3 regions of the Agrobacterium sp. 10T429 genome follow, and region 1 is predicted to be linked to each of the others. Evidence: predicted binding sites of a transcription regulator. Region 1 holds the regulator's gene; each other region holds the start of a gene.
What was found. The regulator PhoB, encoded in region 1, activates phosphate uptake and scavenging genes when phosphate is short. The targets are predictions, from matches to a motif close to TGTCATNNANCTGTCAT.

Region 1 (4,766 bases):
TGAGGGCATCGACATCACCGAACGGAACCTGATCGAAACCTTCGACCTTGGGACCGAAACCTTCGAGGTATTTCTGCTGGCCACCCGCGGCGATCGTCGCCAGTGTACGGCCATGGAAAGCGCCTTCGAAGGACACGATGCGGAACTTCTCCGGATGGCCCTTGGTATAGTGATAACGGCGGGCGGTCTTGATGGCGCATTCCAGGGCTTCCGCGCCTGAATTTGTGAAGAATACCTTGTCCGCGAAAGTCGCTTCCGTCAGGCGCCTGGCGAGTTTTTCCTGTCCCGGTACTTCATAAAGGTTCGAGACGTGCCAGACCTTCTCGGCCTGCGTCTTGATCGCATCAACGAGGTGAGGATGGGCGTGGCCCAGCGAGTTGACAGCAACACCGGCCGCAAAATCCAGATATCGCTCGCCGCTTTCCGTGAACAGCCATACACCCTCACCGCGCTCGAAGCGCAAGGGGGCTCTTGAAAACGTATCAAACAATGGCGCGCCGGCTTCGGCCATGGCTGTATCACTCCTTGCGCAGATGCGCTGTCAAACTGTTGTCAATAGGCTTGCGGGGTTATCCCTCGCCTGAAAATCAAAATGCCGCCTTGCGGCGGCAGGGGCACTATTGTCACTTCGTTTGCCGATGTCAACAAAAGTCAGCGTTTCCCGGGCTTCTCAAGCACTAGTATGCGGCGGCGGGCCAGCCCCAAGGTGTTGCCTTTCAGACTCAATACGCCAGCAAGTTGGGGAAAACCGGAAAATCGATTCCAGATGATTCCCGCGACTCTTGCCACGGAGTCGGGCTGGCACTAGGTTAATCGCTAATTACTAGACTGCATTGCGGCGGAACTAGTCACCGAAAATCAGGCGGAAACCACGCTTGCGGCATGCGCGCGAGACGGAGAGGGATTCTGCCGAAAATACACGCGACAAGCGGAGAAGCGGCATGAACTGGACAGACGAACGAGTCGAAAAGCTCAAGAAATTGTGGTCCGAGGGCCTTAGCGCCAGCCAGATTGCAGCGCAGCTGGGCGGCGTCAGCCGTAATGCCGTGATCGGCAAGGTCCATCGTCTCAATCTGCCGGGACGCGTCAAGGCTGGCGGTCCAGTGACTTCGGCACGCTCCGCGCCGAAGCGCACCGCTGCCCCTGCCCCGCGTGCGACGACTTTCGCAGGTCGCGTCAACGCGGCACCGGCACGCATCCTCACCCGTTCGAACGCGGCAACGGCGCTGCACGAGGAGATCGATATCGAGACCGCGCAGGTTCTCGATTACGTTCCTTCCAAGAACGTTGTCACGCCGATTTCCCGTCGCCTGACGCTGACGGAACTGACCGAGCGCACCTGCAAATGGCCGGTTGGCGATCCGCTGAAGGACGACTTCCATTTCTGCGGTTGTGAAGCGCTGGAATCTTCGCCCTATTGCAAGTTCCATGCGAAACTCGCCTACCAGCCGGTGAGCGAGCGCCGCAAGGCTTGAGTGTTGCGGCACGCATTCAGCACTCAAAAATTACGGGCCTTCGGGCCCGTTTTTTTATGACAAAAATAAAGCCGCTTTCTGGGCGGCTTGATGGCAGGCCTCACCCTTTCCCCTTACCATCGGGCGTGACCCTTCAATCCGGATTTCAACGCGCCGCCGATCTCCTCCGGTCAAAACGGACAATGGCATCGAGTTTGGCGGATATTCATATTGAAAAAGCCCGAAATCGTTTCAGATTTCGGGCTTCCTGATTTTTTGGTGCACTACTTCGCCAGCGAAACTATCTGGTTCCGCATCGCTCAGGCTTCCATCGAATATCCCGCACCACGCACCGTGCGGATGACATCCTGCATGTGCGAGAAATTCAGGGCCTTGCGCAGACGTCCGACATGCACATCGACAGTACGCTCGTCGACATAGATATCATGACCCCAGACGCCATCCAGCAATTGCGAGCGGGAAAACACCCGACCCGGCGACGTCATCAGGAATTCCAGCAAGCGGAATTCCGTCGGGCCGAGGCGCACTTCGCGGCTTTTGCGGTGAACGCGATGGGTCTCGCGGTCCAGTTCGATATCGCCGCATTTGAGCACCGACGACAGAACCTCCGGACGGGCCCGGCGCAACATGGCCTTGACCCGGGCCATGAGTTCCGGCGTCGAGAACGGCTTGACGACATAATCGTCAGCGCCGGTAGCGAGACCGCGAACCCGTTCGCTCTCTTCGCCACGCGCCGTCAGCATGATGATGGGCAGGCGTTCTGTTTCCGGCCGCATTCTCAAGCGCCGGCACAGTTCGATACCGGAGACACCGGGCAACATCCAGTCCAGGATGAGAAGATCCGGAATGCGCTCCTGCAGCCTGATTTCCGCCTCATCGCCACGGGGTATCGTGTCGACGTCGTATCCCTCAGCCTCGAGATTGTAACGAAGCAGGACGCTCAGCGCTTCCTCGTCTTCCACAACTGCAATCTTGGGCACCATATGCTGAACTCCGCAAGCTTCTGCTTGTCTGTTACTCGGTCACCGAACCAAGCGTGTTGGAACTGTCGTCCTTCGGACGCTCGCCCTCCGGCTGGCTGCCAGTGGTCATGTAATAGATCGTCTCTGCGATATTCGTCGCATGATCGCCGATACGCTCGATGTTCTTGGCGCAGAACAGAAGATGCGTGCAGGTGGTGATGTTGCGCGGGTCTTCCATCATGTAGGTCAGAAGCTCCCGGAAGAGCGACGTGTACATGGCATCGATTTCCTCGTCGCGTTCACGGATCGCATTGGCCTTTTCGGCGGAACGCGTGGAATAGACGTCGAGGACTTCCTTGAGCTGCACCAGCGCCAGGTCGGACAGATGCTCGATGCCGCGGGCGAGCTTGCGCGGAACGCCGGTGCCGGCGACAGCGATAACGCGCTTGGCCGTGTTCTTGCCAAGATCGCCGACGCGTTCGAGATCGGCGGCGATACGCAGGGTGCCGATGATCTCGCGAAGGTCTGCCGCCATCGGCTGACGCTTGGCGATGGTTACGATCGCCTTGTCGCCAATTTCGCGCTCAGCATGGTCGAGAATGGTATCGTCCGAAATGACCTTCTGCGCGAGCGCAGCATCGGAATTGACGAGTGCGCGCACGGCGTCACCGCACATCTGCTCGGCAAGACCGCCCATTTCGGCGATGCGGCGCGTCAGAAACTTCAGTTCGTCGTCATAGGCAGACAGGATATGCGAATGGGTCGTTGTCTGTGTCATGGTCTATTCCTCCGGCTTGGCCTGCATGCGCGTGCCCAACAGCGGGGCACGGCAGAGGCACCAGTCTTGTACGGTTACGATAAAGCACCGGCCGGGGATCAGCCGAAGCGGCCCATGATGTAGTCCTGCGTGCGCTGGTCGTCCGGATTGGTGAACATCTTGTCGGTTTCGTTTTCTTCGACAAGGTGACCAAGATGGAACATGGCCGTACGCTGGGAAACGCGCGCCGCCTGCTGCATGGAGTGCGTGACGATGACGATGGTGTAGTTGGTGCGCAGTTCGTGGATGAGTTCCTCGACCTTCGCAGTCGCGATCGGATCCAACGCCGAGCACGGCTCGTCCATCAGGATCACTTCCGGGCTGACGGCAACCGCGCGTGCGATGCACAGACGCTGCTGCTGGCCACCGGAGAGGCCCGTGCCGGATTCCAGCAAACGATCCTTCACCTCGTTCCAGAGACCCGCTTTCTGCAGGCTATGCTCGACGATCTGGTCCATATCCGCCTTGTTGCGGGCGAGACCGTGGATACGCGGGCCGTAGGCGATGTTCTCATAAATCGTCTTCGGAAACGGGTTCGGCTTCTGGAACACCATGCCGACGCGGGCACGCAGTTCCACGACGTCGATCTGCTGATCGTAGATATCGTCGGTATCGAGCGTGATCTTGCCGGTGACCCGGCAACCGTCGATCGTGTCGTTCATGCGGTTCAAGGTGCGCAGGAAAGTGGATTTACCGCAACCGGACGGGCCGATAAGTGCAGTCACCGTGTTTTCGCGGACATTGAGGTTCACGTCGTAAAGCGCGCGCTTTTCGCCGTAATAAACCGAAACATCCTTGCCGATCATCTTGTATGAGACTTCATTCATTTTCTTGTCCAGCGCCTTTTCAACTGCTGCTTCCGACAACATGTTCATTGCTCTAGCTCCCTCTACCAGCGCCGCTCAAAGCGGCGACGCAACAGGATTGCGCCAACATTCATGAGAATGAGGAACAGAAGCAGGATGATGATAGCGCCAGATGTCCGTTCGACAAAGGCACGCTCAGCTTCGTTCGCCCACATGTAAATCTGCACCGGCAGGGCCGTGGACGGATCCATAGGCGTTGTCGGATAGTTCGCGACGAATGCCACCATGCCGATCAGAAGCAGCGGCGCCGTTTCGCCCAGTGCGTGGGCGAGACCGATGATGGTGCCGGTCAGAATGCCAGGCATTGCCAGCGGCAGGACGTGATGGAAAATCGTCTGCATCTTGGAAGCGCCAAGACCGAGTGCGGCGGCGCGGATCGACGGCGGCACGGCCTTCAATGCAGCGCGGGTGGCGATGATGATCGTCGGCAGGGTCATCAGCGTCAGGACGAGGCCGCCGACCAGCGAGGCCGAGCGTGGAAAGCCCATGAAGTTGATGAAGACGGAGAGACCGAGCAGACCGTAAACAATGGAGGGAACAGCCGCCAGATTGTTGATGTTGACCTCGATAAGGTCCGTCAAACGGTTCTTGGGGGCAAATTCCTCCAGATAGATGGAGGCCGCAACACCGATCGGCAGCGACAGCA
Region 2 (4,766 bases), on a different contig from region 1:
TGTTCAACGAAAAGGTCCTTTGCGGTCTCGGCAAGGGACTGGCCCTCACGGGCCGGATGCATGAGGAAGGCGTTAGCCGGGCTTTGATGGCACTGCGTCGCTTCCATGCGCTTTCCGAACAGGCGCAGGCGCAGCAACTCTACGTACTGGCGACAGCGGCAGCGCGTGAAGCGGAAAACGGCCCGGATTTCATCCGTGAAGCCGAAGCCATACTGGGTTGCGAGATCGAGGTCCTATCCGGCGAAAAGGAAGCGCTTTATTCCGCCTATGGCGTGATCAGCGGTTTCCACGACCCGGATGGCATTGCAGGCGACCTGGGCGGCGGTTCGCTGGAACTCATCGACATCAAGGGCAAGAACTGCGGCGAGGGCATCACCCTGCCGCTCGGCGGCCTTCGGTTGTCGGAGCAATCGGATGGTTCGCTGGAGAAGGCGACGACCATTGCCCGCAAGCACGTCAAATCCTTCGCAAAGCTGCTAGCGGCCGGCGAGGGGCGTACCTTTTATGCCGTGGGCGGCACGTGGCGAAACATCGCCAAGCTGCACATGGAGATCACGGGTTATCCGCTGCACATGATGCAGGGATATGAATTGCCGCTGGCGGAAATGCTGAATTTTCTGGAAGAAGTCATCGTCTCCAGGGACAGCAAGGACCCGGCCTGGCAGGCGGTCTCCAAGAACCGCCGTTCGCTTCTGCCGTTCGGCGCCATCGCCATGCGTGAAGTTCTAAAGGCGATGAAGCCGGCAACGATCGCCTTCTCGGCGCAGGGCGTGCGCGAAGGTTATCTTTATTCGCTGCTGACGGAAGCGGAGCGGGATACCGACCCGCTGCTGGTCACGGCCGACGAGCTTGCCATTCTGCGTGCCCGTTCGCCCGAACATGCGCGCGAACTGGCCGACTGGAGCGGCCGCACCTTTCCGGTCTTCGGCATCGAGGAGACGGAAGAGGAAAGCCGTTACCGGCAGGCGGCCTGCCTTCTCGCCGATATCAGCTGGCGTGCACATCCGGACTATCGCGGTCTGCAGGCGCTCAACATCATCGCCCACTCCTCCTTCGTGGCGATCACCCATCCGGGCCGCGCTTATATTGCGCTTGCCAATTATTACCGCTTCGAAGGGTTGAACGACAACGGCACCACACAGCCGCTCGCCGCCATGGCGGGTGACCGCCTGCTGGAACTCGGCAAGTTGCTCGGCGGCCTGCTGCGCGTCGTTTACCTCTTCTCAGCCTCCATGCCCGGTGTCGTCGATCACCTGAAATTCCGCAAATCCACCAATCCGGATCTGGATCTGGAATTCGTCGTACCACACGCCTATTGCGATTTTGCCGGCGAGCGTCTGGACGGACGCCTGCAGCAACTGGCGAAACTGACGGGCAAGCGGTTGGCGTTTGTGTTCGAGTAACGGGCAGACGCCGGCCATTTGGCACCGCAGACAGTTGTGGAGCTATACTAGGACCAGCGCTGACAAAAGGCGTCGATATCGCTTGATTGAAAGTCGGCTAGCCGCGCCATGATCGTCTCGAAGGGCCAGTCCCACCAGGCGATTTTGGCAAGCTTCCCCGCCACGGTTTGCGAAAACCGCTCGCGAATGATCTTCGCGGGAACACCGCCGACGATGGTGTAGGGCGGCACGTCCTTGGTGACGACCGCGCCTGCTGCGAGCACGGCGCCGTCTCCAACCTTCACGCCCGGCAACACGATGACCCCGTGACCGATCCAGACATCGTGACCGATGACGGCGCGATCCTCCTTGCGGCGATCGAAAAAAGCGTGGTCGCGCACCGCCTCTGTAGCGTAATATTCCGGGCAGTAGCTGAAACGGTGCATGGACGGTCGGTCCATTGGATGGTTCGGTGCGCCAATCCTGACGTCCGCGGCAATAGCGCAGAATTTCCCGATTGTCGCATCACCGACAATACAACGGGGTCCGAGGTAGGAGTAATTCCCGAGTTCGACGTTGTGCAGAGAGGTATCGGCCAAAATTTCGCAGCAGCTACCTATGTTCGAGTCCCTTATGCTTGCCGTCGAATGGATAACTGTCTCTGCGAGCTTGGGGCGATTGAGTTGTGCGGTTGAGTGCATGCCTGTCTCCGGATTTCGGCCTGCGTAACCGGGGACTATGAAGGGCATATGACATGAAATTGCGAAGGCAAGCCGATTAGGCCAGATATCCTTTTGAAATGCAGATCGTGTACGCGCTTTGCTTGGAACGAAATCAGGCTTCACACAGCGCCGTCAGCCGCCGGAACCATCCGCGGTCGCAGCTTTTTTACTTCCAGTAATGATCGGATATGTTTTGGGCATTCTGAATGATGTGACGCGCGACTTCGGGATCTCCGCCCTCGAATGTTTCCAGGTCGGCTCCGCATAGCAGCAGGAAAAGCTGCTGGTGTGCGACAGCGGCAAAATAGTCATGAGGCGGTGGCTGTATTTCAGACCCGATTGACTGGAGTTCGTCAGCAGCCTGTTTGCTTGCCCGCTCAAGCGCTGCGAAAATAGTGGACACCATCGCCGATTCTGTCCGTTGCAATATATCCTGAACCTGCCGTTCGGCGGGCGTCAGGACCGGGCAGCTCTCACTCATCGCACAACTCTCCTCTCGGCACACCTCGTTTACCTGCGGTACTATGCCATGGATTGTGTCTGCTTTGAGAGGAGAAGCTGAAGTTGTGGATTTGAAACCGCAAACGAAAAACACGACAGACCGAAATCGGTTTGTCGCCGAGACAAACCGGTCGCCTCGCTACAAGCCGTTATTATTCAACCGTGCCCCAGCGCCTTCCTGATACAGGCGCTGAGATAGGCATATTGCAGGGGCGTGGCCCTTGCCATCGCCTCCGTGCGGGTGGCGGGCCTGTCCTCGTAACCGACCGGAATATCGAACTGGGTGAAGGTGAAATCCCAGCGGATGCCGTTGACGATATTGTAGAAATGGTCGGCGCCGCTAACGACGGTTTTGGCGAGGTCGCCACCGAAAATATCCTGCACCACAAGAGCTGTAACGCCGCCTTGCCCCCTGGCTGGGTTTTCTCTCGACCACAGGCTGCTGGTTTCCAGCGACCAGCTTTTCCTCAGGGCGTAATACAGTCGTTCGGCATTGTCCTGCATGACGGGTCTTTCCTGTTTCGGAACCGGGTTCCGGGTCAGGTTGGGTCGGTACAGTAACGGAGCGCCTCGCTTCCTTTTGCAGGCCGCAGGAACGCTCCGTTCAGTTGAGATTGCGCCGATGCGCTGACGGTGCCGGAACGAATTCCGGCACCCTTTTCCTTACTTCGCGTCGAGAAGGTCCTTGACTTCCAGCAGGACGAACTCGTTGTCGTCAGCCTTGTCCAGCGCACGACCGGCCGAGAAGGGCAGGTTGTTGTCGTTGCCGACGATGATATGGGTGGCGTCGACACGGTCGACATTCTCGATGGTCACGAACGGCATGTCGTAGAAACCGTTGCCGCCGCCCTGACGCTTCCTGTTATCAGGATCGGAGATCTTCAGCAGATCGATATAGCCGATCTTGCGCGCTGCCTTGCCGGCATTGGCGTCGTTGAATTCGATCTTGTAGATGCGCTTGACCTTGGAAGGTACGGCAAAGCAGTTTACATCCGGCTTCTTCGGGTCAGCGCAGGCCTTGTCGGCGGTGCCGGCGCCATTGTCACGCTCGATGACCAGCGCGGTGCTCTCGTCCAGCATGTTGAAATCGCCGATGGCTTCGCCACCTTGCGCCAGCGGGTAGAGCCAGGTGCGGCCTGTCCATTCCTTCTTGGCGGTATCGAGCTCGATGATGCGAAGGGCGGTTGAGCCGTCTTCGGTCTTTTCGACCTGACCTTCGGCGGTGTAGAGCGGGCCTTCGAGAAGGCCGTAAAGCTTCGAGCCGTCCTTGGAGAGCGCCATGCCTTCATAACCACCTGATCGTTTCAGGTTGAAAGCGGGCATTTTCTGCGTGGGGTTGCCGGGCAGTGCCAGGGTCGGATGATCCGGGGACTTCACCTCGATATCGCCGGCCTTGGTGGCGATGACGTCGGTCAGCTTGCCGTCGCGGGTGAATTTCAGGATGTAGGGACCGAACTCTTCGCCCACCCAGAAGCCGTCGGCAACGGGCTGAATGGATTCGACGTCGAAGTCGGCGCCCGTCAGGTAACGTTTGGTCGAACCTTCCATGACGATGGGGAAGGGAGCTTTCTTGTCCGGGTCGGAAAGGAACACCGTCTCCAGCGCGTTGACCTTGCCGGCATCCCAGTCGAATTTGATGTGGTGGAGCATCAGCATGGCGTCGCTGGAGTTGAGCTTCGAGCCGAAACCATTATCGGAAAGGCTCCAGAAGCTGCCGTCCTCCATGGCCTTGATGCCGGAAAAGCCCTGCATGGCCTGGCCGTTGAACGGCATGGAGAGGCCGGTCGGGCGAACGCCATCCTTGCCGGGCACGGTGCCGAGACCCTCGGCGCGCTTGCGGTCGGCCGTCGTGAACTTGGCGGATGTCTTGAGGTATTCCGGCGCATCGGCAGGTGCTGCGATGATGGTGTTGGCGGGCAGAATGGCGTGCGAGACCAGCTTTGCCGAAAACTCCTGCTCTGCATGGGATGCGGTTGCGAGCGCAAGAACGGCGAAAGGTGCGAAAAGAATATGCTTCATGGTGGAGACCCCTCAATGCCTGTTGAAGACAGGACTGAGGCGATAGGGGTGCCACATGACAGGCAGGTGATTGCAGTTTGAAGCTTTGATGAATTTTGATGACGGGCGGCCTCGGAAACGAAGCTACCCGTTTGTTTTCAGG
Region 3 (4,766 bases), on a different contig from region 1:
CAGGCAGCCAATGCAGACAATGACAATCTGCCCGGCAAATCATCCAGCGGCATTTTCCGTGATTGCTACGCCATTGCAGCGTTGCGTCCGCGCTATTTCATGTTCTTCCTGGCACTGTTGCCGCAATTCGTTTCCACCTCCGGCAATGCGGTCGAAACGCTGGCCGTAGCGCAGGCCGCAATCCTGTTGCTGGCACTTGGCATTCTGGCAGCGCAGGCACTCTTCGCCGGCTCCACGCTGGCACTGGTGCGCCGCATGTCCGGCAACAAAAAAATCCGGCCGAAATACCGCACTCACTTCATTTCTGGCCGTGCCGTCAGCGCCGGATACCGCCGCATCGCCGCCTGAAAAACCGCGACGCCACGTCCCGGCTTGCCGCTATCCTTACAATAGGTTAATGAAGGCTCGATGGGACACTGCCTGCTTCGCTCGACGCGGGGGTATCGACAGACAGGCATAACGAAGGCGGCAACATGCGAAATTCGGCAAAATTCCGCGGAAGAAGCGCACTTCTTCTGTCTTCCACGGTGGGCCTTGCACTGGCTTTGGTCGGATGCACCAGCGTCGAATATGCCGCAAAGGAAGGGCCGAACGGCCCGAAAATAGCCGCAGTCAACCAAACCGCACCGGCACAAGCCTCCGCACAGTCGGAAACGGCTGGTACCCCGGCTGATGCCGCCGCACCGGCAGCACATGCCACTGACGTGGCAGCCTCTTCCCAGCCCGAATCGCTTCCAACCGTCGCCGCCGTCAAGGGTGGCCGCGTGGCGCTGCCGCCGGCAGCGGAAATTGCAGCGGCAGTGGCAAGCCCAACCCAGATGCAGCCGCAGCAACAACAGACAGAGGTCGCGCAGGCAACGGTAACGACAGCCGCGCCGACGACGGCTGCGGCACTTGCACCGCACGCCGCAACGCCGGCAGCCGCAGCGATCGAAACCGCAAGTGCCGCCGCGAAACCGGCGGCCCACAACTCTGCCGCCGACCTGCCGCAGGTGGTTGCCGTCAAGGGCAGCTTCCCGCCCGCACCGCCGCCGCCCGGAACGCCGTCGATCGGTACCGAACTGACCGCGGAGCGGAAAGTCATTCCACTGCCGAAGCCGGACAGCACGGTTCTGGCCTATGCGGCCGGCCCGACCAACGCCGCCCTTGCCGCTATCCGGCAGAACGAAACGATGACGGCGCCGTACAAATCCGCGCCGGCCGGACGTGAAAAGCTGAGCGGGCTTATTTCGAAATACGCTGTCATGTATAATGTGCCGGAAGATCTGGTGCATCGCGTGGTGCAGCGTGAAAGCAGATACAATCCCGGCGCCTATAATGGCGGCCACTTCGGCCTGATGCAGATCAAGCACGCCACGGCCCGCTCCATGGGCTTTGATGGCCCCGCCTCTGGCCTGTTCGATGCCGAAACCAACCTCAAATATGCCGTCAAATATCTGAGCGGCGCCTGGCTTGTTGCCGACAACAACCGGGACAATGCTGTCAGGCTTTATGCACGCGGTTATTATTACGATGCCAAGCGCAAGGGCATGCTGCACGTTCTGCGCAAGTAAGCCTTTGAGCAGCACCGGGACTACAATGCAGCAAAGCAGCTTTTCTTAAAAACGTCGAGCACGTCACTTTTGTCATCCTCGGGCTTGTCCCTGGGATCTGCAAGCTTTTGATTTTACGATATGTGCTTAGATCCTCGGTACAAGCCCGAGGATGACGCCGCATCCAAATCAAAGCTTGAGACCCGAGTTGGTTTCATACCGCCTTTTCGATTCGTTACGTCGGCCCACAACCCCTGTCATCAAACTGTAGCGTCGTGACTGTAGACGCCTCTCAATCTATTGAGAGGTGAACATATGACGAGTGCGGCACCCAAGACCGGCTTCAGCAAGAATACGAAACTGAAGTCCGCATTGCTCCAGCACAAGGCGCTCTCGAAAAGCGGTTTTTCCGAACGGTTCTTCGGGGTTCTCTTTTCCGGTCTGGTTTATCCGCAAATCTGGGAAGACCCGGAAATCGATATGGAAGCGATGGAGCTTGCTGAAGGCCACCGCATCGTCACCATCGGCTCGGGTGGCTGCAACATGCTGGCCTACCTATCCCGCAACCCTACCAGCATCGATGTGGTGGATCTCAACCCGCATCACATCGCCCTCAACAAACTGAAGCTTGCCGCCTTCCGCCATCTCCCGGCCCATCAGGATGTGGTTCGCCAGTTCGGCCGCGCCAATACGCGCAGCAATAGTCACGGCTACGACCGATTCATCGCCGACCATCTCGACGACACGACCAAGGCCTACTGGTCGAAACGCACCCTATCCGGCCGTCGCCGCATCTCGGTATTCGACAGGAACATATACCGCACCGGTCTGCTCGGCCGTTTCATCGGCGCCGGCCACCTTATGGCGCGCCTGCATGGCGTCAAGCTGACCGAAATGGCCAATAGCCGCACGCTGGATGAACAGCGTCGGTTCTTCGACAGCAAGGTCGCACCGCTGTTCGACAAGCCGGTGGTGCGCTGGCTGACGAAGCGAAAAAGTTCGCTGTTCGGCCTTGGCATTCCGCCCCGCCAATATGACGAGCTGGCAAGCCTTTCCAACGACGGCACAGTCGCCTCCGTCCTCAAGGAGCGGCTGGAAAAGCTTGCCTGCAACTTTCCGCTCAGCGACAATTATTTCGCTTGGCAGGCCTTCGCGCGCCGTTATCCCGAGCCGCATGAGGGTGCCCTGCCCGCTTATCTCAAGCGGGAATATTACGAGACGATCCGCAACAACACCGCCCGCGTTGCCGTGCACCACGCCACCTATACCGAGCTGCTTTCCAAAAAGCCGGCAAACGGCGTCGATCGCTACATTCTGCTCGATGCGCAGGACTGGATGACGGACGTGCAGCTCAACGAATTGTGGTCGCAGATCAGCCGCACCGCCGCTCCCGGCGCCCGCGTCATCTTCCGCACCGCCGCCGAAAAGAGCGTGATTGAAGGCCGTCTCTCGGCCGATATACGCAATCAGTGGATCTATCTAGAGGAACGCTCCAATGAGCTCAACGCCATGGACCGTTCGGCCATCTATGGCGGCTTCCATATCTATCAGAGGGCTCTGGCATGAAAACCATTGGCGAGAATGTCGGCCTTGCGGATGAGGCGCATGCGAGCCTGATGGACCGCATGTATCGCCACCAGCGGCATATCTACGATATTACCCGCAAATATTACCTTCTGGGCCGCGACAGGACCATTTCCGGCCTCGACGTGCCCAAGGGTGGCACGCTGCTTGAAGTCGGCTGCGGTACCGGCCGCAACCTGCTGCTGGCCAGCCGCAAGTTTCCGGAAGCAAGACTGTTCGGTCTCGATATCTCCGCCGAAATGCTGCTGACCGCATCCGAGAATTTTACCGGAAAGACGGAACGCCCCGTTCTGCGCGTGGCCGACGCCACCGCTTTCCGCGCCGCAGAATTCGGTCAGCCGGACGGTTTCGACCGAGTCATGATCCCCTATGCGCTTTCGATGATACCGGACTGGGAAAAGGCGATCGAACAGGCGCTGACAGCTCTCAAGCCCGGCGGCTCGCTGCACATCGTCGATTTCGGCCAGCAGGAACAGTTGCCCAAGTGGTTCCGCGCACTTTTGCAGGCATGGCTCACCCGCTTCCACGTCACGCCCCGCGCCAATCTCCGTTACGTTCTGGCCAACATGGCAGGCCGTTTTGACGGTAATCTCGAATTCGAGGAGATTGCCCGAGGTTACGCTTGGCGGGCCATCATCACGCTTCCGGTCGCCGAAGTGCAGCCAAAAGTCAGCCGCATTCTGGCAGACGCCTGATCTTCAAGGGTTACGGCGCCTCGCCTCTGCAAATGCGGGCGAGACGCTGCCAGCCGACGGTCCTACAAGTATACGCGACTGGGACTGAAAGACCGCAAATCTCTTGGAATCCAGCGACTTGCGAGCCGAAAAAACGCCACGGCCCCTTGCCATAACGGCTTGTTTACCATGTTATGGGTAAATCGGGAGACGCGGCGCGCCATTTTGCGGCTGCGGATGGGCAACAATAATTCATCAGGGTTCCAATGCGGCTGCGTCTATCGGCACTTTTGTCGGCTATGTTGTTGATCGGCGGCTGTACGTCCACGAGCTATGACTTGCTTGAAACGGCTTCTGTTTCCAAGCCGAAATTCTCCGATACCGACCCACAGGATTTTGGCACGAACAACCCGCATCGCCACGAGGTGCATGGTATAGATGTGTCCAAATGGAATGGCGACGTCGACTGGCGGACCGTTCGCAAATCCGGCGTTTCCTTCGTCTTCATCAAGGCCACCGAAGGCTCAGACCGCATCGATCCGAAATTCAGCGACCATTGGCGCAGTGCGGCGGCGGCAGATATCCTGCACGCGCCATACCATTTCTACTACTTCTGCTCGACAGCGGACGCTCAGGCCGACTGGTTCATCAGCAACGTGCCAAAGGAAGCCGTCACCCTGCCGCCCGTTCTCGATGTGGAATGGAACCCCTCCTCCCCCACCTGCAAGACGCGCCCGGCTCCTGGCATCGTCCGTGCCGAGATGCAGCGTTTCCTCGACCGCCTCGAGGCCCATTACGGCAAGCGCCCGATCATCTACACCTCGGTCGACTTCCACCGCGACAACCTCGTTGGCCAGTTCAAGAATTACCATTTCTGGGTGCGCTCCGTCGCCGCGCATCCCGCCAAGATTTACGAAGACCGGCAGTGGGCCTTCTGGCAATATACGGCCACCGGCGTCGTGCCCGGCGTCAACGG

Region 2: AC1DCP_RS08720 (DapH/DapD/GlmU-related protein) is a predicted target of PhoB. The motif match lies at 2,121-2,137, and genes of this name have one in related genera.
Region 3: AC1DCP_RS19060 (BtaA family protein) is a predicted target of PhoB. The motif match lies at 1,788-1,804, and genes of this name have one in related genera.

Annotation. Positions count from the first base shown of each region.
Region 1 covers NZ_JBFTGV010000001.1:353,614-358,379, reverse strand. Annotated here, with positions in the region: gene AC1DCP_RS01750 (aspartate aminotransferase family protein) at 1-511, opposite strand, end outside; gene AC1DCP_RS01745 (GcrA family cell cycle regulator) at 942-1,475, shown strand; gene phoB (phosphate regulon transcriptional regulator PhoB) at 1,775-2,458, opposite strand; gene phoU (phosphate signaling complex protein PhoU) at 2,490-3,215, opposite strand; gene pstB (phosphate ABC transporter ATP-binding protein PstB) at 3,314-4,129, opposite strand; gene pstA (phosphate ABC transporter permease PstA) at 4,144-4,766, opposite strand, start outside.
Region 2 covers NZ_JBFTGV010000002.1:754,600-759,365, reverse strand. Annotated here, with positions in the region: gene ppx (exopolyphosphatase) at 1-1,403, shown strand, start outside; gene AC1DCP_RS08720 (DapH/DapD/GlmU-related protein) at 1,451-2,083, opposite strand; gene AC1DCP_RS08715 (hypothetical protein) at 2,271-2,585, opposite strand; gene AC1DCP_RS08710 (YunG family protein) at 2,762-3,109, opposite strand; gene AC1DCP_RS08705 (esterase-like activity of phytase family protein) at 3,269-4,624, opposite strand.
Region 3 covers NZ_JBFTGV010000009.1:3,489-8,254, forward strand. Annotated here, with positions in the region: gene AC1DCP_RS19050 (LysE family translocator) at 1-348, shown strand, start outside; gene AC1DCP_RS19055 (lytic transglycosylase domain-containing protein) at 474-1,553, shown strand; gene AC1DCP_RS19060 (BtaA family protein) at 1,848-3,098, shown strand; gene AC1DCP_RS19065 (class I SAM-dependent methyltransferase) at 3,095-3,811, shown strand; gene AC1DCP_RS19070 (glycoside hydrolase family 25 protein) at 4,057-4,766, shown strand, end outside.